DNA from 3 places in the Streptomyces montanus genome. Region 3 is predicted to be linked to each of the others. Evidence: predicted binding sites of a transcription regulator. Region 3 holds the regulator's gene; each other region holds the start of a gene.
The links. The regulator HspR, encoded in region 3, represses chaperone genes until heat shock. The targets are predictions, from matches to a motif close to TTGAGNNNNNNNNNCTCAA.
Positions count from the first base shown of each region.

Region 1: dnaK (molecular chaperone DnaK) is a predicted target of HspR. The motif match lies at 940-958, and genes of this name have one in related genera.
Region 2: clpB (ATP-dependent chaperone ClpB) is a predicted target of HspR. The motif match lies at 2,917-2,935, and genes of this name have one in related genera.

Region 1 covers NZ_VBZC01000062.1:42,767-48,137, reverse strand. Annotated here, with positions in the region: gene FE633_RS38130 (OsmC family protein) at 346-771, shown strand; gene dnaK (molecular chaperone DnaK) at 1,004-2,884, shown strand; gene FE633_RS38115 (helix-turn-helix domain-containing protein) at 3,090-3,953, opposite strand; gene FE633_RS38110 (hypothetical protein) at 4,177-4,599, shown strand; gene FE633_RS38105 (helix-turn-helix domain-containing protein) at 4,607-5,371, opposite strand, start outside.
Region 2 covers NZ_VBZC01000095.1:8,575-13,945, reverse strand. Annotated here, with positions in the region: gene FE633_RS43940 (YbjN domain-containing protein) at 1-71, opposite strand, end outside; gene clpB (ATP-dependent chaperone ClpB) at 242-2,854, opposite strand; gene FE633_RS43930 (pyridoxamine 5'-phosphate oxidase family protein) at 2,995-3,408, shown strand; gene FE633_RS43925 (Rieske (2Fe-2S) protein) at 3,579-3,875, opposite strand; gene FE633_RS43915 (helix-turn-helix transcriptional regulator) at 4,282-5,226, shown strand; gene FE633_RS43910 (helix-turn-helix transcriptional regulator) at 5,189-5,371, opposite strand, start outside.
Region 3 covers NZ_VBZC01000006.1:238,436-243,806, forward strand. Annotated here, with positions in the region: gene dnaK (molecular chaperone DnaK) at 1-1,537, shown strand, start outside; gene grpE (nucleotide exchange factor GrpE) at 1,534-2,211, shown strand; gene dnaJ (molecular chaperone DnaJ) at 2,287-3,480, shown strand; gene FE633_RS07635 (heat shock protein transcriptional repressor HspR) at 3,485-3,934, shown strand; gene FE633_RS07640 (hypothetical protein) at 4,362-4,988, opposite strand; partial or broken gene FE633_RS07645 (ATP-binding cassette domain-containing protein) at 5,060-5,371, opposite strand, start outside.

The DNA of each region.
Region 1 (5,371 bases), on a different contig from region 3:
GAGGAGCCGCCCGCCTGTCGGGCCGATGTTCCCCGACTCACCGGCCCGAACGGAGCGACCACCCTGCGCGGCGTGTGGTGCACGCGCTGCCGGACTGGTCGATCACGATCAGTGCGCGCTGCCGCAAGTACCGGATCCGCGGCCGCACCTCGACGAGGGCCCCAAAATGTCACCGCCGAAGACGTTTGCCCAGCTCGTATTCCGGCCATCGCTGCCGTGCCACGGGCATGTCGCACCGCCCCACGTGCCGCTGTGGGCTCGCGAACCTTTGGGTGTGTCGAGCCCGGATGTGATCGGATGGCCCGGACGGAACCGATCCAGGGATCCCATCCGAAAGGAACCATCGTGGCAACCACGCGCACCGCACACACCGTCTGGGAGGGCGAACTGCTCAAGGGCAGCGGCACCGTCACCTTCGACTCCTCCGGCATCGGCTCGCAGCCGGTGTCCTGGCCGTCGCGTGCCGAGGAGGCGAACGGCAAGACCAGCCCGGAGGAGCTGATCGCCGGTGCTCACTCCAGCTGCTTCTCCATGGCCCTGTCGCACGGCCTGACCGGCGCCGGCACTCCGCCCACCCGCCTGGAGACCAAGGCCGACGTCACCTTCCAGCCCGGCGAGGGCATCACCGGAATCCACCTCACCGTGCGCGGCGAGGTGCCGGGTCTGGACGCGGAGGGCTTCGCGGCGGCCGCCGAGGACGCCAAGAAGAACTGCCCGGTCAGCCAGGCCCTCACCGGCACGACGATCACGCTGACGGCTGAGCTGGCCTGACGCTCGGCAGCGCCCGATACGCGCCCGACACGCGCTCGACAGGTCTCGATCGCCCCGTCAGCGCCCGATACGCCTCGATGCCGCGCCCTTCCTCCGGAAGGGCGCGGCATCGTTGTGTGCGGGGATTGTCTCCGGGCGGTGCGTCCCGCCATTCCGGGGTATACGGGATTGACAAGAGCGCACTCAAGTTTTGTGCTGGTGGGTGGAAGAGTCCGGGCGGAAGGGGACGGAGATGGCACGTGCGGTCGGGATCGATCTCGGTACCACGAACTCGGTGGTGGCCGTACTGGAGGGCGGTGAGCCCACCGTCGTCGCCAATGCCGAGGGCGCGCGGACCACGCCGTCCGTCGTGGCCTTCGCGAAGAACAACGAGGTCCTCGTGGGCGAGGTCGCCAAACGGCAGGCGGTGACGAACGTCGAGCGCACCGCGCGCTCCGTGAAGCGTCACATGGGCGACGCGAACTGGCGCTTCCCGGAGAAGGGCGACATCGACGGCACCCGCTACCGGGCACAGGAGCTGTCCGCGCGGGTGCTGCAGAAGCTGAAGCGGGACGCCGAGTCGTACCTCGGCGAGGACGTCACGGACGCCGTGATCACCGTGCCCGCCTACTTCGACGACGCCCAGCGCCAGGCCACCAAGGAGGCCGGCGAGATCGCGGGCCTCAAGGTGCTGAGGATCATCAACGAGCCGACGGCCGCGGCCCTCGCGTACGGGCTCGACCGCGGTGAGGAGCAGACCGTCCTGGTCTTCGACCTGGGCGGCGGCACCTTCGACGTCTCGCTCCTGGAGATCGGCGAGGGCGTCATCGAGGTCAAGGCCACCAACGGCGACACCCAACTGGGCGGCGACGACTGGGACCAGCGGATCGTCGACCACCTCGTCAAACGGTTCAAGGGCTCGTACGGCATCGACCTCGGCCAGGACAAGATGGCGCTCCAGCGGCTGCGCGAGGGTGCCGAAAAAGCCAAGATCGAGCTGTCCTCGTCCACCGAGACCACCATCAACCTGCCCTACATCACCGCCTCCTCCGAAGGACCGCTGCACCTCGACGAGAAGCTCACGCGCGCCCAGTTCCAGGAACTCACCAGTGATCTGCTCGACCGCTGCAAGACCCCCTTCCACCAGGCGGTCAAGGACGCGGGCGTGAAGCTCGCCGCCGTCGACCACGTCATCCTCGTCGGCGGCTCCACACGGATGCCCGCCGTGACGGAACTGGTCAAGGAACTCACCGGCAAGGATCCGCATAAGGGAGTCAACCCCGACGAGGTCGTGGCCCTCGGTGCGGCGCTGCAGGCGGGCGTCATCCGCGGTGACGTGAAGGACGTACTCCTCCTCGACGTCACCCCGCTGTCCCTGGGCATCGAGACCAAGGGCGGCATCATGACGAAACTCATCGAGCGCAACACGACCATTCCCACGCGGCGTTCGGAGATCTTCACCACGGCCACGGACAACCAGCCCTCGGTCGGCATCCAGGTCTTCCAGGGCGAGCGCGAGATCGCCGCCTACAACAAGAAGCTCGGCGTCTTCGACCTCACCGGCCTGCCGCCCGCGCCGCGCGGGGTACCGCAGATCGAGGTCGCCTTCGACATCGACGCCAACGGCATCATGCACGTCTCGGCGAAGGACCTCGCCACCGGGCGCGAGCAGAAGATGACCGTCACCGGCGGCTCCGCGCTCCCCAAGGACGACATCGACCGGATGATGCGCGAGGCGGAGCAGTACGCGGACGAGGACCGCCAGCGGCGGGAGGCGGCCGAGACACGCAACCAGGCCGAGCAGCTCGTGTACCAGACCGAGCGGTTCCTGCGGGACAACGAGGAGCGGATCCCGGCGGAGACCAGGACCGAGGTGGAGTCCTCGGTCGCCGAGCTCAAGACGCTGCTGGAGGACCGCGACGGCGCCGACACGAGTGCCCTGCGGGCCGGGGTCGAGAAGCTGGCAGGCGTCAGCCAGAAGATGGGCCAGGCGATGTACGCCCAGACGCAGCAGAGCCCTGCGGACCAACAGCCCGGCGCCGAGCGGTCGTCCTCGGAAGCCTCTGACGAGGAAGGGGTCGTGGACGCGGAGATCGTGGACGACGAGAAGGACACGAAGGGCGGCGCTGCCTAGGGGTGGGTTTTTCGCCCCCGCCGCCCCTACCCGTCCCATCCTGTTCCTGGGGGCTCCGCCCCCAGACCCCGTATCGGCCTTGCGGCCTCGTCCTCAAACGCCGGACGGGCTGAAGATTTCAGCCCCTCTGGGGGCACCTCCCAGCGGTAGCTGGGGGAGTTTGAGGAGCGGGGTCTGGGGGCGGAGCCCCAGCGAAACCCCTCCGTCAGAAGTCGTCGCGGCGGCTCTCGATGAGGTGCTTCGTGCGCTGGGCCGAGGCCGCTCGGGCCGTCATGTGGTCCAGGACCTCCAGATGCGCGGCGACCTCCGCGCGCGTGTCGAGATAGAGGGCGCCGGTCAGATACTCGCTGTAGACCATGTCCGGCAGCTCGGGCTCCGCGAATCGGAACAGCGCGAAGGGCGCGTACGTGCCCGGATGCGGGCCGGACTCGAACTCGGCGACCTGCAGCGTGATGCGGTCGTTCTCGACGGCCTCCAGGAGGCGGTCCAGCTGATCCCGCATCACCTCGCCGCGGATGCTCACCGGCCGCCGCAGCACCGTTTCGTCCATGATCACCCACAGGCGGGGCGCGTGTTCGCGGGTCAGTAGTTTCTGCCGGGCCAGCCGCAGTGACACATGCCGTTCGATCTCCTCGGGCCGCGTCTGTCCGACGGTGCCGGCCTCCAGGACCGCGCGCGCGTAGTCCTCGGTCTGCAGCAGGCCGGGCACGAAGTGCGGCTCGTACGACCGGATGACCGAGGCCGCGCCCTCGAGGCTCACATGCATGCTGAACCAGTCCGGCAGGACGTCGTGGAAGCGCTGCCACCAGCCGGGCTGGTTCGCCTCCTCGGCGAGCGCGACGAACACCGCGATCTCGTCGTCGGGCACTCCGTACGTGGACAGCAGCACCTGCATGTACGGGATCTTCAGGGCGACCTCGGCCATCTCCATCCGGCGGACGGTCGCGGCCGTGACCCGCAGGATCCGCGCGGCCTCGTCCCGCCTCAGCCCGGTCGCCTCGCGCAACTCCTGAAGCCGTCTCCCCAGCACCACCTGGCCCACGGTCGGCGCAGGACGCCGTTCACTCACGCCACGCCTCCCCAAGCGCCGAGCATCGCCAGAAGTTTGCCATGTTTCCGGAGAACCCTCACGTGAACGGCAGAGCGCCCATGACCTCTCAGGTAATCGACGCCTGTCCGCGCGGCCGGGCAGGGTGGACGCACCGGGTCCCGGGCCGGCGCACTCCGTCCCGGGATCCGGGTCCCGCCGGCCCGTGCCGGCCCGCCCCGACATCGACGGAAGGTGATCCATCATGTCCGCAGCCCAGCTCGCCGCCCTGGCCCGCACCAGCGAGCCGCAGACCATGCTGCGCCGCTTCCTGGCACTCGACGCACTGGTCACCGGGGCGAACGCCATCGCCTACGCCGCCGTCTCCGGACCGCTCGGGCGGCTGCTCGGAATCGGCTCGGGGATGCTGCTCGGGCTCGGGCTGTTCCTCCTGGCCTACGCGGCGGGCGTCGCCTGGCTCGCCACGCGCCGACGCCCGCCGGTCCTTCCCGTGCGCGCCGTGATCGAGGCCAACCTCGCCTGGGCGGCGCTGAGTTTCGTCGCGCTCGCCGTGTGGCTGTCACCGAGTACGGCGGGCGCGGTGTGGGTGCCGGTGCAGGCGCTGACCGTGGCCGGCTTCGCGGGCCTGCAGTACATGGCGCTGCGGGCGGCGGCCGATCGCGACTGAGTGACCGTCAGGGAATCAGCGACTGAAGGTACTTGACCGTCGCCGGGTCGGCCGGGAGGAGCGTCTCGATGGCCAGCTCGGCGACGGTCACGTCCATGGGGGTGTTGAACGTCGAGATGGACGAGATGAAGGAGAGGACGCGACCGTCGTGCTCGATCCGCATCGGCAGCGCGATGAGGGGGACCGGCTCCGGGGACGCTTCGGCGCCCTCGGGGTACGGGTTGTCGGGATACGGATACGTCGCCACCTCCTCGTACAGCACACGCAGCGACTCCGAGCGGCGCAGGGCGATCTGCCGTCCCATCTGGTCCAGCAGGTGACCACGCCACTCGTGCAGATTGCGGATCCTGGGCGCCAGGCCCTCCGGGTGCAGGGTCAGACGCATCGCGTTGAGCGGCGGGGCGAGCAGGTGCTCGGGCACGCCGTCGAGCAGCATCGCGATGCCCCGGTTGGCGGCGACCACGTTGTAGGTGGCGTCCACCACCATCGCCGGATAGGGCTCGTATCCCTGGATCAGCCGTTCCATGCCCTCCCGCAGGGCCCCCATCGCCGGGTCGTCCAGCGGGGTCTCCGGATAGCGGGGTGCGTAACCGGCCGTCAGCAGAAGGGCGTTGCGCTCCCGCACGGGGACGTCCAGATGCTCGGCGAGACGCAGCACCATCTCCTCGCTCGGCCGGGAGCGGCCCGTCTCGATGAAACTGATGTGCCGCGCCGACGACCCGGCCCGCAAGGCCAGCTCCAGCTGACTGACCCGACGCTGCTCCCGCCAGCC
Region 2 (5,371 bases), on a different contig from region 3:
CCCGCCGGTCCACCGCTCTGCGGCTCGGGCTGGCCCCCGAAGTTCGGAATCGAGGACGGGTCGATGCTCACCGTGTTTTTCCCTTCGTACGGATTCCGCCATCCTCTCCCATGCGGGGCGGGGGGTGGCAACCCCCGACCCGCGCGGTTCGGCCGGTTCGGTGTCCGTTGGCCGGATCCCCCACGGGGATTCAGCTCACAGCGTTTTTCCGTGCCGGATCACAGCGTCTTCCCGGGCCGGATCACAGCTTTTTCGCGGTCCCGGAATCGGCGGTCGCCGCCCCCACGATCAGCTCGTCCCCGAAGCGGTCCACGCGGACCGTGTCGCCGTCCTTGACCTCGCCCGCGAGGATCTCCTTGGCGAGGCGGTCGCCGATCGCGGTCTGGACGAGACGGCGCAGAGGGCGGGCACCGTAGGCCGGATCGTTGCCCTCGTCGGCGAGCCAGGCCAGGGCCTCGTCGGTGACGTGCAGGCTGAGGCGGCGTTCGGCGAGGCGCTCCGCGAGGCGGTCGATCTGGAGCCGGGCGATCCTGGTGAGCTCGTCCTTGTCCAGGGCCGAGAAGACCACCAGGTCGTCGAGCCGGTTCAGGAACTCCGGCTTGAACGAGGCCCTCACCACCTCCAGCACCTGCTGCTTCTTCTCCTCCTCGCTGATGATCGGGTCGACCAGGAACTGGCTGCCCAGGTTCGAGGTGAGGACCAGAATCGTGTTGCGGAAGTCGACCGTGCGGCCCTGTCCGTCCGTGAGGCGCCCGTCGTCGAGCACCTGGAGCAGGATGTCGAAGACCTCCGGGTGCGCCTTCTCGACCTCGTCGAGGAGTACGACGCTGTACGGGCGGCGGCGGACCGCCTCCGTCAACTGGCCGCCCTCCTCGTAACCCACATAGCCGGGGGGCGCGCCGACCAGCCGGGCGACGCTGTGCTTCTCGCCGTACTCCGACATGTCGATACGCACCATCGCCCGCTCGTCGTCGAAGAGGAAGTCCGCGAGCGCCTTGGCCAGTTCGGTCTTGCCCACGCCGGTGGGGCCGAGGAAGAGGAAGGATCCGGTGGGCCGGTCGGGGTCCGCGATACCCGCGCGTGAGCGGCGTACGGCGTCCGACACCGCACGTACGGCCTCGGTCTGGCCGATGAGCCGGCGGCCCAGCTCGTCCTCCATCCGCAGGAGCTTCTGCGTCTCGCCCTCGAGGAGCCGTCCGGCGGGGATGCCCGTCCAGGCGGCGACGACGTCCGCGATGTCGTCGGAGCCGACCTCCTCCTTCACCATCGTGTCCTTGGCGACCTCCTCCTCGGCCTCGGAGGCGGCCTCCAAGTCCCTTTCGAGGGCGGGGATCTCGCCGTAGAGGAGCTTGGAAGCGGTGTCGAAGTCGCCGTCGCGCTGGGCCCGCTCGGCCTGTCCGCGCAGTTCGTCGAGCCTCTCCTTCAGCTCACCGACGCGGTTGAGGGACTGCTTCTCCTTCTCCCAGCGGGCGGTGAGGCCGCGCAGCTCCTCCTCCTTGTCGGCGAGGTCGCGCCGCAGCTTCTCCAGCCGCTGCCGGGAGGCGGGGTCGGTCTCCTTGTCGAGCGCCAGCTCCTCCATGCGCAGCCGGTCGACGGCACGCTGGAGCTCGTCGATCTCGACCGGAGACGAGTCGATCTCCATACGAAGCCGGGAGGCGGCCTCGTCGACGAGGTCGATGGCCTTGTCGGGCAGGAAGCGGGAGGTGATGTACCGGTCGGAGAGCGAGGACGCCGCCACCAGCGCGCTGTCCGCGATCACGACCTTGTGGTGGGCCTCGTAGCGTCCCTTGAGCCCGCGCAGGATCGCGATGGTGTCCTCGACGGTCGGCTCGGCGACCAGCACCTGCTGGAAGCGCCGCTCCAGCGCCGGGTCCTTCTCGATCCGCTCGCGGTACTCGTCCAGGGTCGTGGCACCGACCATGCGCAGCTCACCGCGCGCGAGCATGGGCTTGAGCATGTTGCCCGCGTCCATGGCGGAGTCGCCGCCGGCGCCGGCTCCGACCACGGTGTGCAGCTCGTCGATGAACGTGATGATCTGCCCGTCGGAGTCCTTGATCTCCGCGAGCACGGTCTTCAGCCGCTCCTCGAACTCACCGCGGTACTTGGCACCGGCGACCATCGCGCCCAGGTCCAGCGCGACGAGCCGCTTGTTCTTCAGGGACTCGGGCACGTCCCCCTTGACGATCCGCTGCGCGAGCCCTTCCACGACGGCGGTCTTGCCGACGCCGGGCTCGCCGATGAGGACCGGGTTGTTCTTCGTGCGCCGGGACAGCACCTGCACCACGCGCCGGATCTCCTGGTCCCGCCCGATGACGGGATCCAGCTTGCCCTCGCGCGCGGCGGCGGTGAAGTCGGTCCCGAACTTCTCGAGTGCCTTGTACTGGCCCTCGGGATCGGCTGTGGTCACTCGGCGCCCTCCCCTCGCGTTCTGGAAGGCCTCCAGCAGCTTCTTCGCCGTGGCTCCCTGCTGGGAGAGTACGTCCCCGGTCTTGCCGCCCTTCGCGGCGATGCCGATGAGCAGGTGCTCGGTGGAGAGGTACTCGTCACCGAGGTCCTTGGCCCGCTCCGCCGCGTCGGCGATGACGGCGAGCAGCTCACGGTCGGGCTGCGGAGGGGCGACGGTGGAGCCGGTCACGCTGGGCAGCGCGCTCAGCACGCGTTCGGTACCGGTCCGCACGGCGACCTGGTCCGCCTCGACGGCGGCCAGCAGGTCGGTGATGTTCTCGTTGTCCTGCCCCTCGAGCAGCGCGAGCAGCAGGTGCGCGGGGGTGAGGTCCGGGTGCCCCTCGGACACGGCACGGTTGCTCGCCGTGTTGATCGCGTCCCGGCTCCTGTTGGTCAGCTCGGCGTCCACGTCTGCGCTCTCCTCCTCCTGGTCGGGCTCCGGCTTGACTGACCCAACCAACGTACACAAAGTTGAGTCTATTCCACTCAAGGGTCCGGAGGGAGGGGGCAGCGCCGAGCACGAGCGGGGCCGGGGTTAAGTTCCGGACCATGGCCTCGTACCCCGTGAACCCGCGCGATCCCGACGACTCGTACCTCGGGTTCTGGCGGGAACGCCATCTGTGCACCCTGACGACTCTCCGTCCCGACGGCACGCCGCATGTGGTGCCGGTCGGAGTTACATACGATCCGGAGGCCGGTCTGGCTCGGGTGATCGCCGACAAGTCGAGCGCGAAGGTGAGGAACGTGCTGGCCGCGGGGGCCGACGGGGCCCTGGCCGCCGTCTGCCAGGTGGACGGGCGGCGATGGGCGACGCTGGAGGGACGCGCGACGGTTTCCCCGGACCCCGGGCGGATCTCGGAGGCGGAGCGGCGGTATGCCGAGCGCTACGGGCGGACTCCGTCCCCCAACCCGTCCCGGGTGGTCATCGAGATCGAGCTGGCCTCGGCGATGGGCCGCGGCTGACGCCGCCCGACGCGAGGCCGGGCGATACGAGGCTGATTTCAGCCCTTGCGGAGACCGGTGGATAGGCTGAAATATCTCTGGAAACTGCAGCGGCGTCACCGTGTTCAGGTCACGGTGACGCCGCTGCGGGGGGAAGTACCTGCGCGATCTACTACGACGGGGGAATCGCGTCAGGCACTGCGGGGGGTGGCTGAGATGGTTCGTGCGTCCGGGGCTTCCGGCTCGACCAGCCGATGGTCGCGCTGATCGAGGTTCACAAAGATCATTCCGTACCGTATGGCACACCGCACGGGTTGCGGCGCGCCGCGGGGCCGCCGCAGGCACCGGTAGGCCCGCACGTCGTCGTCCTCGTCACGGGTCACCACGACCGGCTCGCCGAACACGGTCACCATCAACGAGTCACCGCTGTGGGGGATGGCGGTGACCAGGTCGATGAAGTGCCAGCCGGAGCGGTAGGCGGTGGCCATCTCGCGGCGGAAGGACCGGTCGTCGGGAGGAGTCGTCACGTCAGCTCCCGGCTTCGTCGCTCACGCCGCCCGACTGAGCGCTGTCACCGGCAGTCACGGTGTCCTCGGCTACCACAGGCCACTTGCTGTCCGCTCGAACGACAGTCTTCGCATCGGATGGGCCACTCAACGCTCCGAAGGCCACAACGGCGGAAAAAGCGGCAACAAGCACCGAGCGAAGCATTCTCTTATACATAGTCGGCTTCGTCCTCACTTGAAGGTCCCCTCGTTCCCCCGTCCGATAAGACGATGGCTCATTCGGGCACGTCATGGCCACACAATCGATGCATCATGTTCCTGCACGTTCAGGACCCTGGGGGGTGGAGATTTGACAACGAATCGGCCCAAAGCGACGCATCCCCATACGGTGACCGAACTGTGTGAGGCGGGCGGCCGGCTTTATGCCAACGCGCTGCGCATGGGACGCATCACACGGGTGGACGCCGACCCGGCCCCCTGCCTGATGGAACTGGCGCTGCTGCACCCCGATCCCGACGACCCGGACTGGCTGCGCCCCGTGCCCCCCGCGGTCGCCCTGGCGCAGCGACTCAACCCCATAGAGCACGAAATAGCCGAGCGCCGGCGGTGGTCAATCGAACTGTCCGATGCTTTCGAGCCGTTCATGGCGCTGAGCACCCAGGCCACGGCTGCCACCCACTCGATCACGGTGCTGGAGGGCAGCGACCGGATCAACGCCGCGCTCGACCTGGCCACGTCCCAGTGTCACACCGAGATGCTCACGGTCCAGCCCAGCAACCGTTTCTCCGAGCACACGATCATGCAAGGGCTGGAGCGCGACCGGGCGTTGATCGAGCGCGGCGTGCGCATCCGGACCCTGTACCAGCACACGGTCAGGTACAACCTCGAGCAACTCGCCTACGTGGGCCGGCTCGCGGACGGCAAGGTGGAGTACCGCACCATCGACGAGCTGGTGGAACGCCTCATCATCTGCGACGAGGCCGTCGCCTTCATCCCCACCCGCGACGACCAGAAGGTCGCCCTGGAACTTCGTCACCCGGGCCTCGTCCGCTACCTGATCAAGGTCTTCGAGTTCATGTGGGGCCGCTCGGTCCCCCTCAGCACCGGCGCCCCCTACGAAACCGCCCCCGACGGCATCACGGACATCCAGCACTCCATCGCCAAACTCCTCGTGGAGGGCCACGTCGACGAGGCGATAGCCCGCCGCCTGGGCATGAACGTGCGCACCTGCCGCGCCCACATAGCGAAGCTGGCCACCGCGCTGGGCAGCGGCAGCCGCGCACAACTCGGCTTCCTCATCGCACAGTCGGGGATCCTGGACCAGGATCATTGACCGCGGTGAGCGGCTGAAGTTCCGGCGAGCGAGGCGGGCCGTCCAGGCCCACCTGGGCGATACGGACGCCGAGTTGTGTACGGCTGGCGGCGCCCAGCGTCTCGGCGAGGCGGGCGATGTGGGCGCGGCACGTCCGGACGCTGAT
Region 3 (5,371 bases):
GAAGGTCACGGACGCCGTCATCACCGTTCCGGCGTACTTCAACGACTCCGAGCGGCAGGCGACGAAGGAGGCCGGCGAGATCGCCGGGCTCAACGTGCTCCGTATTGTCAACGAGCCCACCGCCGCGGCTCTGGCCTACGGTCTCGACAAGGACGACCAGACCATTCTCGTCTTCGACCTCGGTGGCGGCACGTTCGACGTCTCGCTGCTGGAGATCGGCGACGGCGTCGTCGAGGTGAAGGCCACCAACGGTGACAACCACCTCGGTGGTGACGACTGGGACCAGCGCATCGTCGACTACCTGGTCAAGCAGTTCAACAGCGGCCACGGCGTGGACCTCGGCAAGGACAAGATGGCCCTCCAGCGCCTCCGTGAGGCCGCGGAGAAGGCGAAGATCGAGCTGTCGAGCTCCACCGAGACCTCGATCAACCTGCCCTACATCACCGCCTCCGCCGAAGGCCCGCTGCACCTGGACGAGAAGCTCACGCGCGCCCAGTTCCAGCAGCTGACGGCCGACCTGCTGGAGCGGTGCAAGACGCCGTTCCACAACGTCATCAAGGACGCCGGCATCCAGCTGAGCGAGATCGACCACGTCGTTCTCGTCGGTGGCTCCACCCGTATGCCCGCCGTCGCCGAGCTCGTCAAGGACCTGACCGGCGGCAAGGAGGCCAACAAGGGTGTGAACCCGGACGAGGTCGTGGCCATCGGTGCCTCGCTCCAGGCCGGTGTGCTCAAGGGTGAGGTCAAGGACGTCCTGCTCCTCGACGTGACCCCGCTGTCCCTCGGTATCGAGACCAAGGGCGGCATCATGACCAAGCTCATCGAGCGGAACACGACGATCCCGACCAAGCGCTCGGAGATCTTCACCACCGCCGAGGACAACCAGCCGTCCGTGCAGATCCAGGTCTACCAGGGCGAGCGCGAGATCGCGGCGTACAACAAGAAGCTCGGGATGTTCGAGCTGACCGGTCTGCCGCCGGCCCCCCGCGGCGTCCCGCAGATCGAGGTCTCCTTCGACATCGACGCCAACGGCATCATGCACGTGACCGCGAAGGACCTGGGCACGGGCAAGGAGCAGAAGATGACCGTCACCGGCGGCTCCTCGCTGCCGAAGGACGAGGTCGACCGCATGCGCCAGGAGGCCGAGCAGTACGCGGAGGAGGACCACCGCCGCCGCGAGGCCGCCGAGAGCCGCAACCAGGGCGAGCAGCTCGTCTACCAGACGGAGAAGTTCCTCAAGGACAACGAGGACAAGGTCCCCGGCGAGGTCAAGACCGAGGTCGAGGCCTCCGTCGAGGAGCTGAAGACCGCGCTCAAGGGCGAGGACACCGCCGAGATCCGTACGGCCACCGAGAAGGTCGCCGCTGTCTCGCAGAAGCTGGGCCAGGCGATGTACGCCGACGCCCAGGGCGCGCAGGCCGCGGGCGGTCCCGAGGGTGCCGCCGGTGACGAGGGCGCGCAGGCCAAGGCAGACGACGATGTCGTCGACGCCGAGATCGTCGACGACGAGAAGGACCGGAAGGACGGTGCCGCGTGACGGAGGAGACCCCGGGCTTCGACGACCAGCAGCCCGACGTCCCTTCCGGCGCCACCCCTGAAGACGCCGAGCCGAAGGCCGCCTCCGAGGAGGGGGCGGCCCCGGCGGGGGACGCGGCAGCAGCTCAGGCAGCACAGCAGACGGCGGGTCTGACGGCCCAGCTGGACCAGGTGCGCACGGCGCTCGGTGAGCGCACGGCGGATCTCCAGCGGCTCTCGGCCGAGTACCAGAACTACCGCCGCCGGGTCGAGCGCGACCGGATCACGGTCAAGGAGATCGCCATCGCGAACCTCCTGACCGAGCTCCTGCCCGTGCTCGACGACATCGGCCGCGCACGGGACCACGGCGAGCTGGTCGGTGGTTTCAAGTCGGTGGCCGAGTCGCTGGAGACCGTCGCGGCCAAGCTGGGACTGCAGCAGTTCGGCAAGGAGGGCGAGCCCTTCGACCCGACAATCCACGAGGCCCTGATGCACAGTTACGCACCCGACGTCACCGAGACGACGTGCGTGGCGATTCTGCAGCCGGGGTATCGATTCGGCGAGCGCACCATCCGCCCCGCGCGTGTGGCGGTCGCCGAGCCGCAGCCGGGCGCGCAGACGGTCAAGGCCGATGAGGCCCAGCCGGCGGCCGACAACGCCGACGACAAGGAGAACGGTGGCCCGGACGAGGGCTGACGTCGGCGACGTACGGGGCGTACGAATGAACGTACGGACCCTACGGCGCGTGAGAAGGAAGGAGGGACGTCGAGGATGAGCACCAAGGACTTCATCGAGAAGGACTACTACAAGGTCCTCGGCGTCCCCAAGGACGCGACCGAGGCCGAGATCAAGAAGGCGTACCGGAAGCTCGCCCGCGAGTTCCACCCGGACGCCAACACGGGAAACGCCAAGGCGGAAGAGCGCTTCAAGGAGGTCTCCGAGGCGAACGACATCCTCGGCGACCCCAAGAAGCGCAAGGAGTACGACGAGGCACGCGCTCTCTTCGGCAACGGCGGCTTCCGGCCCGGCCCCGGCGCCGGCGGTGCCGGCAGCTTCAACTTTGACCTGGGCGACCTCTTCGGAGGCGCGCCCCAGGGCGGCGGGGCTGGTGGTGCCGGCGGTGGCTTCGGCGGCGGGCTCGGGGACGTCTTCGGGGGCCTGTTCAACCGCGGTGGCGCGGGCACCGGCACGCGTACGCAGCCGCGGCGCGGCCAGGACATCGAGTCCGAGGTCACGCTGAGCTTCACGGAGGCGGTGGACGGCGCGACGGTTCCGCTGCGCATGTCCTCGCAGTCGCCGTGCAAGGCCTGCTCGGGCACCGGCGACGCGAACGGCACACCGCGGGTGTGCCCGACCTGTGTGGGCACCGGCCAGGTGGCGCGCGGTTCGGGCGGCGGCTTCTCGCTCACCGACCCGTGCCCGGACTGCAAGGGCCGCGGTCTGATCGCGGAGAACCCCTGCGAGATCTGCAAGGGTAGCGGCCGCGCCAAGTCGTCGCGCACGATGCAGGTCCGTATCCCGGCGGGGGTGAGCGACGGCCAGCGCATCCGTCTGCGCGGCAAGGGCGCGCCCGGCGAGCGGGGCGGTCCGGCGGGCGACCTGTATGTGGTCGTGCACGTCGGCGCCCACCCCGTCTTCGGCCGCAAGGGCGACAACCTCACGGTGACGGTGCCGGTGACGTTCGCGGAGGCGGCGCTCGGCGGCGAGGTGAAGGTGCCCACGCTGGGCGGGCCCCCGGTCACGCTGAAGGTGCCGCCGGGCACGCCCAACGGACGGACGATGCGCGCCCGCGGCAAGGGCGCGGTCCGCAAGGACGGTACGCGCGGCGACCTGCTGGTCACCGTCGAGGTCACTGTCCCGGCGAACGTGACCGGCAAGGCTCGTGACGCGCTGGAGGCGTATCGCGAGGCGACCGCGGGAGAGGACCCGCGGGCGGAGTTGTTCCAGGCGGCGAAGGGAGCATGAGGAGATGGACGGCCGTCGACGCAATCCGTACGAGCTGACCGAGGAGACTCCGGTCTACGTGATCTCCGTGGCGGCCCAGCTCTCCGGTCTGCACCCGCAGACCCTGCGCCAGTACGACCGCCTCGGCCTGGTCTCGCCCGACCGCACGGCGGGGCGCGGCCGACGCTACTCGGCCCGGGACATCGAACTGCTCCGCCAGGTACAGCAGTTGTCCCAGGACGAGGGCATCAACCTCGCCGGCATCAAGCGCATCATCGAACTGGAGAACCAGGTCGCCGCCCTCCAGTCCCGCATGGCGGAAATGCAGGCGGCCCTGGACGGCGCCGCCGCGGCCATGCGGCAGCGCGAGGCCGCGGTGCACGCCTCGTACCGGCGCGATCTGGTGCCGTACCAGGAGGTGCAGCAGACGAGCGCGCTGGTGGTGTGGCGGCCGAAGAGGTCGCAGGACCAGTAGCCGGCGGACTGCCAACTGCGTGAAGGGGCCCGGAGGTTGTCGAACCTCCGGGCCCCTTCACGCAGTTGGCAGTCGGTGATGGCAAGAGCGGTCGGTGATGGCATGAAGTGTCCCGTCCGGTGCAGGATCCCACCCTACGGAACCCAACACGACCGAGAACAACCAGGGGGAATCACATGGCTGTTGTCGTACGGGAGGACATGCTCGACTTCTCCGCGCTCACCGACCAGGAGCGGGAGGTTTTGCTGCTGCTCGCGACGAGGGAGTAGAACCGGTGGCTGGCGCGGCCCTTGGGCATCGCGGAACGCACGGTGCGGGCCCACACCGCCGGCTGCCGGCACGAAAGGCAGAACGACAAGAAGTCAGAAGCAAGAAGGGCCCCGCCGGTACGTCGTCACCGGCGGGGCCCTCGGCGGTATGCGTCCCGTCAGGGGATGAGGTCGCCGATCGCGTCGATCGCCAGCATCCACATGGGCTGCGCGCCGGTGCCGAACGCGGCGGCGAGCGCGTACCCGAGGGCCGCGTCCGCCGCGTCCACCTGGGCGCCCTCCTTCCACTCGGCCAGGACCTGCCCGTCGCCGTCCGAGGAGAAGTCCCCGATGTGTTCCTCGTCCTTCAGGAGCCGGCTGCCCGGGATGGAGTCGGGCACCAGGCGGTGGGCGCGGCCCGCGTGCCGTACGTCGACGCGGTACGACCCCCGGGTCAGCCGTCCCTTCGCGGGTATGAGGACCGCGTCCTCGCCGTCGACGGTCAGCGTGAGCAGGTCGCCGTCCCGGGTACCGATCGGGATGTGGGTCTCGGCCTTGGTCCCGGCGTCGCGGCGCAGGACGACCCGGGGGATCGCCTCGCCTTCGACGGTCACTTCTCCTTGCTCGGTGTCCAGTCGGACACTCAGCTCACCGAACAGGTCGTCCTGGACGAGGTGTTCCACGACGGGCTCCGGGTTCTCCTCGTCGTCCCAGTGGTCGTCGTCCCAGTGGTCGTCGGGCACCGCGTCGTGGGGACGGTCGGGCGTGTGCGCGGCCTCGGGTGCGGGTGCCGGGTCCTTCGGCATGCGGTCTTCCTTTGCTGTGTGCATTTCTGACGGATGGTCAGTACGTCAGGGACTTACGTCAGGTTGCGGTGTCAGCCTCCTGCCGCGGTCAGCTGGGTGGCGGCGAGATCCCAGTACAGCTCGTTCCTCCCCAGGAGTTCCCCGTGCCGGCCATGGTCGCTCACACGGCCGTCCGCGAGCAGCACCATGTGGTCCGCGGAGGTGACCGTGGACAGCCGGTGGGCGATCAGCACGACGGTGCAGTGCCGGGCCGCCCGTTCCACGGTATGCCGTAGCGCGGTCTCGCTCAGCCCGTCGAGATGGGCCGTCGCCTCGTCCAGCAGCAGCACCTGTGGGCGGCGCAGCAGGGCGCGGGCGATGGCGAGGCGCTGGCGCTCGCCCCC